3 regions of the Pseudarthrobacter sp. NIBRBAC000502770 genome follow, and region 2 is predicted to be linked to each of the others. Evidence: predicted binding sites of a transcription regulator. Region 2 holds the regulator's gene; each other region holds the start of a gene.
The links. Region 2 encodes Rex, which represses fermentation and respiration genes when NADH is low (regulators of the CRP and FNR family bind a similar motif). Its sites were predicted from a motif close to CTTGTGAANNNNTTCACAAG; they were not measured.
Positions count from the first base shown of each region.

Region 1: the regulator Rex is predicted to act here: its motif matches at 1,107-1,126, upstream of NIBR502770_RS09270 (glyceraldehyde-3-phosphate dehydrogenase).
Region 3: the regulator Rex is predicted to act here: its motif matches at 1,291-1,310, upstream of araB (ribulokinase).

Region 1 covers NZ_CP041198.1:1,928,459-1,930,719, forward strand. Annotated here, with positions in the region: gene NIBR502770_RS09270 (glyceraldehyde-3-phosphate dehydrogenase) at 1-891, opposite strand, end outside; gene NIBR502770_RS09275 (TspO/MBR family protein) at 1,163-1,696, opposite strand; RNA gene rnpB (RNase P RNA component class A) at 1,741-2,128, opposite strand; gene NIBR502770_RS09285 (YaaA family protein) at 2,186-2,261, shown strand, end outside.
Region 2 covers NZ_CP041198.1:3,010,407-3,012,667, reverse strand. Annotated here, with positions in the region: gene NIBR502770_RS14510 (HAD family phosphatase) at 1-232, opposite strand, end outside; gene NIBR502770_RS14505 (glutaredoxin family protein) at 311-565, shown strand; gene NIBR502770_RS14500 (redox-sensing transcriptional repressor Rex) at 576-1,280, shown strand; gene NIBR502770_RS14495 (hypothetical protein) at 1,350-2,132, opposite strand.
Region 3 covers NZ_CP041198.1:236,043-238,303, reverse strand. Annotated here, with positions in the region: gene araB (ribulokinase) at 1-1,148, opposite strand, end outside; gene chvE (multiple monosaccharide ABC transporter substrate-binding protein) at 1,417-2,261, shown strand, end outside.

The DNA.
Region 1 (2,261 bases), 1.1 Mb from region 2:
GGTGATGGCATTGGTGGTGCAGGATGCCGCGGATACGATCTTGTCCGAGTCCGTGATGTCGCTGTGGTTGATGCCGTGGACGATGTTCTTCAGTTCACCCTTGCCCGGTGCGGTCAGCAGGACGCGGGCCACGCCCTTGCTTTGCAGGTGCTGGGACAGGCCCTCGGCGTCGCGCCAGCGGCCGGTGTTGTCGACTACCAGGGCGTTGCTGATCCCGTAGGCGGTGTAGTCGATCGTGGCGGGGTCGTTCGAGTAGATGACCTGGATCTGGACGCCGTTGGCCGTGATGGTGTTGGCGGCTTCGTCCACGCGGATGGTGCCTTCGAAGGAGCCGTGGACGGAGTCGCGGCGCAGCAGGCTGGCGCGCTTGGAGAGGTCGTTGTCGGAGCCGCGCCGCACCACGATGGCGCGCAGGCGCAGGCCGTGGCCACCGCCTGCCTTTTCGATGAGGAGGCGTGCAAGGAGACGGCCGATCCGGCCAAAGCCGTAGAGGACGACGTCGGTGCTGGTGCGGTCATCGCCGCCCCGCTTGCCCACGATCTCGGCGAGTTCTGCGCGGAGGAATTCCTCAAGGGTGGCGCCGTTGCCCTCTTCCTTGAATTTTTGGTTCAGCCGGGCGATGTCGATCGCGGCGGCACCGAGCTCGAGTCCGGCCAGCGTGTTCAGCAGGGGCGCCGTGTCCTCCAGGAGCAGTTCGTCCTTGCTCATCCGGCGCGCAAAGCGGTGCGCCTTGAGGATGTTCATGGTGGACTTGTTGATCAGGCTCCGGCCGTGGATGCTGGTCACCACGTTGTTTTCGCGGTACAGCCTGCCGATCACGGGGATCATGGCCTCGGCGAGGGCCTCCCGGCCCATCCACGTATCAAGACAAGAATCAGACGTCTGGCTCACAGAAATACCTTCCTCGGTTCAGCCGTGTACGTCTTCGTACACGGATGTAGGCCACCTGATGATGTCCAGGGGCACCGGCACCTGCAGGGATGGCCCCCAGGCACCTGGATCGCGTGCAAAGAAAAACCGCCGGTTGCGGACGCAATTTTCGGCGGTAGAACTCCTGCGTCCGGGATCCATTCTAATTTGGCGCGGTCCAGGGAACACGCCCGCGCTGCGTGAAATCACTCACATGGCGGGACGGCGCCGGAAGGATACCGTGACGGGCGCCTCAGTTGTGGATGGCTGAGTACAGGTTCAGGCTGGCGCAGTAAACCAGCCACGAGAAGTACGGCAGCACCAGGCAGCCGGCGGTGGCGTCCACCGGGCCGAACCTCAGGATCAGGAACGCGAGGGTTGCGGCCAGGGCACAGATGACTGCAAAGGCCGCCCACAGGGCCACGGCTCCTAGCGCTGGGTACAGGGCGAAGAAGGTCACGGGCCAGGCGGCGTTGAGAAGCAACTGGGCTACGTACCAGGAGCGGGTGCCGCCGGCAAGGCGGCCTTTGCGCCAGACCAGCCACGCCGCGGTGGCCACGCCCGCATACAGCAGCATCCACGTGCCTCGGAACATCCACGACGGCGGCATCCACGGCGCTTTCACGGAGCCTGCGTACCAGCCGCCGGAGTTGAGGATGATCGGGACCGAGGAGAGCAGCCAGGCCAGCGCCGAAAGGGCCAGGAATCCGGCGAGCGCCAGGCCTTGTGAACGGATGCCGGGAACGCCCGCTGCGGGTGCGGGACGGGTTTCAGGAATTGCGGGCACGGTTCAGGATCCCTGACGCATCGCGCGTGGTCAAACGCGGTTTATGGATGGGACAGCCGATACGCCGGGTTCTGTTCTCCCCTGCCGTTGCCGGCGAGGGAGCGACGGCCATCCATCTACGAGTACCGTTGCCGGCACCCTCCAGCGGCCTACCCGGACACTCGGGCGGGCAGCCCTCGAACGTGTCCTGTCTGGCCTTGCTCCGGGTGGGGTTTACCTAGCCTTCCCGGTCACCCGGGAAGCTGGTGGTCTCTTACACCACCGTTTCACCCTTACCTGCCCTCCCCGGCCGGGGCCGGAAAAGCAGGCGGTCTGTTTTCTGTGGCACTGGCCTGCGGGTTACCCCGAGTGGGTGTTACCCACCACCCTGCCCTGCGGAGCCCGGACGTTCCTCGAGCCACTTGCGTGGCGCGCGGCCGTCTGGCTGTCCCATCCGGCTCCCAGTCTACCGGCGCCACCGGCCGCTTTTGTCGCCGGTAGGATCGGACGGTGCTGATTCTGCTTCCCCCTTCCGAAGGCAAGACGCCGGCGCTCCGCGGTCCCGCCGTCGACTGGACCGCCCTGG
Region 2 (2,261 bases):
CCGCATGGACGTCGTCGATGTTTTCCCCGCGCGCCACGAACTTGAACTGCTTCCACGCGAACCCGGCAGCCTCAGTGAGCGTAAACGCCCCCCGCTGGTGCATCTTGCGGGCCACATGGAAGAGGCTGGCACCGCGCATCAAGGTATTGTCCACGTCGAAAAACGCCGCCTCACCGGGCTGCGGGGCAGCAACCGGCCGTGTAACGACGGCAACGTATTTCTCCTCGGGCATGGACTTGAGTCTAGTCAATCCACATGGCCGGCGCGGTCGGCGTCAACTGCACGGCGCGAACGGCGATACCGTTAAGCCATGGCTACCCCCCGCGTCGTCCTGGTCACCAAAGCTGAGTGCCACCTCTGCGAAGAGGCGCGCGACGCCGTCGGCCGGGTCACTTCCGCGTTGGGCCTTGAATGGCGCGAAGAGCTGGTGGACAACCAGCCCGAACTGCGCGAGCGCTACGCAGAAGAGATTCCCGTGGTCCTGGTGGACGGGGTGCAGCGCGACTTTTGGAAAATCGACGAAGCCCGGCTGGAACGCGTCCTGCGGCGCGCCATGGCCAAGTAGGGGGATGCGAATGACGTCCTTGGATTCAACCCCCCAGCCTGTGCCGGACGTGCCGGATGTCGCGGGCTCACCGGCCAAGCAGATTCCTCCCGCCGCCGTGGCCCGGTTGACGCTATACCTGCGTGCCCTGAATACGCTGCTGGCCGAGGGGGTTGAGCGTGTTTCGTCGGAATCGCTCGCGGAAGCCTCCGGCGTCAGTTCCTCCACGCTGCGCAAGGACCTGTCCCATGTGGGGTCCTACGGGACCAGGGGAGTGGGCTATGAGGTGCAGTACCTGAGCCGCCACATCGCTGCGGCCCTGGGGCTGACCCATGACTGGAAAGTGGCCATCGTCGGAGCCGGAAACCTGGGCAAAGCACTGGCGCGCTACGGCGGCTTCGAATCGCGGGGCTTCGACGTGGTGGCCATTTTCGACGCGGACCAGATGGTGGTGGGCAACGAGGTGGGATGGCTGCGGGTCAGCGACGTGGCAGACCTCGAGACCGTCCTCCACCGCACCGGGGCCAACATGGTGGTGCTGGCACTTCCCGCCGCGGTGGCCCAGGGCATCTGCGACCGGGTGGTGGCGGCCGGTGTGCACAGCGTGCTCAGCTTCGCTCCCGTCATGCTGCAGGTCCCTGAAGGAGTGAACCTCCGCAAAGTGGACATGGCCACCGAGCTCCAGATCCTGGCCTATCACGCCCAACGGGCGCAGGCGCCGGGACAGCCGGCCTGAGCCCAGGTTTAAAAGCGGTGGCCCGGGATGCTGGACATCCCGGGCCACCGCTGCGTTCTGCCGTAGGCGTTACCGCCCGTAAGGGTTGCCGAAGCCGCCGGAATAGGGGTTGGCGAACGGCTGCTGTTTCCGGAAGTACGGGGCAGCGGCCGGGAGGTAGAGCAGGACAATGGCGGCGATGCCCAGGACCGTCCCGAGCGTTCCGAAGGTGGGGACCCCGAACAGGCCCAAAACGGAGAGCGCTGCAAACACGGTTCCGAGGATGCGTGCCCAGTTTTTGCCCTTGCGGACAAAGAATGCCACCAGCAGGTAGAGCGCGACGCCGATGATCGCGAAGACCACCAGCGTGCCGGCGATGACGCTCTTGATGTCGTCATACGTAACGGCCGCTCCGCTGGCTTTCACCTGCTGCTCAAAAGCCTGACGGAACTGTGGGTCATCGAGCTGGGTGAGGCCGGCGAGCACGGAAACGACAAAGATCACCGCGGACGCGATCAGCAGCCAGAACGAGATGTTCACCAGTTGCGGGATGCCGTTGCTTCCCGCCGGCTGGGGCTGCTCCGAGGGGTATTGGCCGTACGGGGACTGGCCATAGGGCGACTGCCCGTACTGGGGAGCATTCTGGCCATATGGGGAACCGTACTGCGGCGCATTCTGGCCGTACTGCGGTGCTGCCGGGGGCTGCGAGCCGTATTGGGGCTGGTTCTGGCCGTACTGCGGTGCGTTCTGGCCGTACTGGGGCGCGTTTTGGCCGTAGCGCGGCTGCTCGGGTCCGGGCTGCTGGCTGCCGGACTGGTCATTGCCGGAATAGGGGTCTTGGGGCGCGGGAGGCGGGACGGGAGGAGTACTCATGGGCGTTCCTTCTGCAGGTCGGGATCCAGGTGGGCTGCCGGGATTCGGTCCTCAGCCTTCCCCCCAGCATGGCTTAGCTCCACCGTACCCCCGGCGGCGGAGATGTGGGTGATGCGGGCGGTATTCACG
Region 3 (2,261 bases), 1.6 Mb from region 2:
TCGGTCAGGTACTCGTGGATCCCCAGCCCGGCGTCCTTGGCGGCCTGGTGGTATTCGGGCGGGACGCCGTGCCTGGTGAACCAGCCAAAGATGTCCCCCACCCCAGACTGTCCTGCCTCGTAGCCCCACAGGCCCGGAACGATTCCACCGTCCACGGCGCCGCACATGCCCGGCACTTCCCGCAGTTCGCTGCCGTTCATGACGTGGCAGGTGGAGGTGCCCATGATCGCCACCAGCTGGCCGGGCTCCACGGCCTTCGCGGCCGGGGCGGTGACGTGCGCGTCAACGTTTCCCACGGCCACCGCGATGCCCTCCGGCAGCCCGGTCCAGGCGGCGGCCTCCGCCGTCAGGGTGCCGGCGGCATCACCCAGCCGGCCGATGGTGTGCTCCAGCTTGGAGCTGACAAAATCCTTGAAGTCAGGGTTGAGGGCGGCCAGGAACTCTTCGGACGGATACCGGCCGTCCTGGTAGATGCCCTTATAACCGGCAGTGCAGGCGTTGCGGACATACCGGCCGCAGAGCTGCCAGACGATCCAGTCCGCCGCCTCCACCCAGTGGTCCATGGCGGCGTAGGCCTCCGGATCCTCCTCCAGCAGCTGCAGTCCCTTGGCGAACTCCCATTCGGAGGAGATCAGTCCTCCGTAGCGGGGAAGCCAGTCTTCGCCGCGTTCGGCGGCGAGCCGGTTGATCCGGTCGGCCTGGCCCTGCGCAGCATGGTGGCGCCAGAGCTTTACATAGGCGTGCGGACGGTTCGCGAAGCCGGGCAGTTCGTTCAGGGGTGTGCCGTCGGCCGTGACCGGCACCATGGTGCAGGCGGTGAAGTCGGTGGCAATACCGACGACGGCGGCCGGGTCGATCCCGGCGTCGGCCGCGGCGGCGGGGACGGCGGTACGCAGGACGTCCCGGTAGTCGTTGGGCACCTGAAGTGCCCACTCCCCGGGAAGCCGGGCGCCGTCGTCGCCCGCTGTATCCCGGGGCAGGACGCCGGTGACCACCGCGTGGGCATACTCATGGACGGCGCTGCCCAGTTCCGCGCCGTCGCGGACGCGCACCACCACGGCGCGGCCTGAAAGGGTTCCGTAATCCACGCCGATGACGCAGTGGTCATGGCTGGGCTCGGAGCTGGACGTGGTCAGCGCATCTGGCATGGGGGTTGCCTCCGTCCGGGAGGCATGGGCCTCATTACCGGGTTTGTAGGGGTCAGGGTGGAGCTACGTGCTGCAGCTAGTGTGAACGCTAACAAACCGGAAGTCAATGAGCTGGAAAGTTTTCGGGGATTCCCGCTGGACACTCTTGTTAGCGTTCACAAATCAGTCTATATTGAACCGACACATCAACAATGTGGCCAGGACCAGGGAGCATAGGTGCTGCCTGGTCCACCAACGCTTCGTGGCAGTGCTGCCGCGGAAGGAGAAAATGGTGAGAATCAAGAAACTGATGGGCGCGGTGGCCCTCGTCGTCGCCCTGACGGTGGGCGCCACCGGTTGTGGCTCCCGCGGCGGGGCCAGCGAATCCAGCGGTGCCGCGAAGCCCAGCGATTCACTGGTAGGCATCTCGATGCCGACGCAGACTTCCGAACGGTGGATCGCCGACGGCGCCAACGTGGAAAAGTCCCTGAAGGACCTCGGCTACAAGACAGACCTCCAGTTCGCCAATGACGACATCCCCACCCAGGTCTCGCAGATCGAGAACATGCTGACCAAGGGCGCCAAGGCCCTGATCATTGCCGCCATTGACGGCACCACCCTGACCGACGTCCTGGCCAAGGCCAAGGAGCAGAACGTCAAAGTGATCGCATACGACCGCCTCATCAACGGCACGCCGAACGTCGACTACTACACCACGTTCGACAACTACACCGTGGGCGTCCAGCAGGCCACTTCGCTGTTGACCGGCCTCGGCCTCGTTGATGCCAGCGGCAAGAAGGTCGACGGCAAGGGCCCGTTCAACATTGAGCTCTTCGCCGGCAGCCCCGACGACAACAACGCCAACTTCTTCTGGACCGGCGCCATGGACACCCTCAAGCCGTACATGGACGCCGGCACCCTGAAGGTCCCCAGCGGCCAGACCAAGTTCGAACAGGCCGCCATTCTTCGCTGGCAGGCCCCCGTGGCCCAGAAGCGCATGGAGGACATCATCACCTCCGCCTACAGCTCAGGCACCAAGCTGAACGGCGTACTGTCCCCGTATGACGGCCTGTCCATCGGCATCATCTCGGCCCTCACCAGCACCGGCGGCTACGCCAAGGGCAGCCTCCCGGT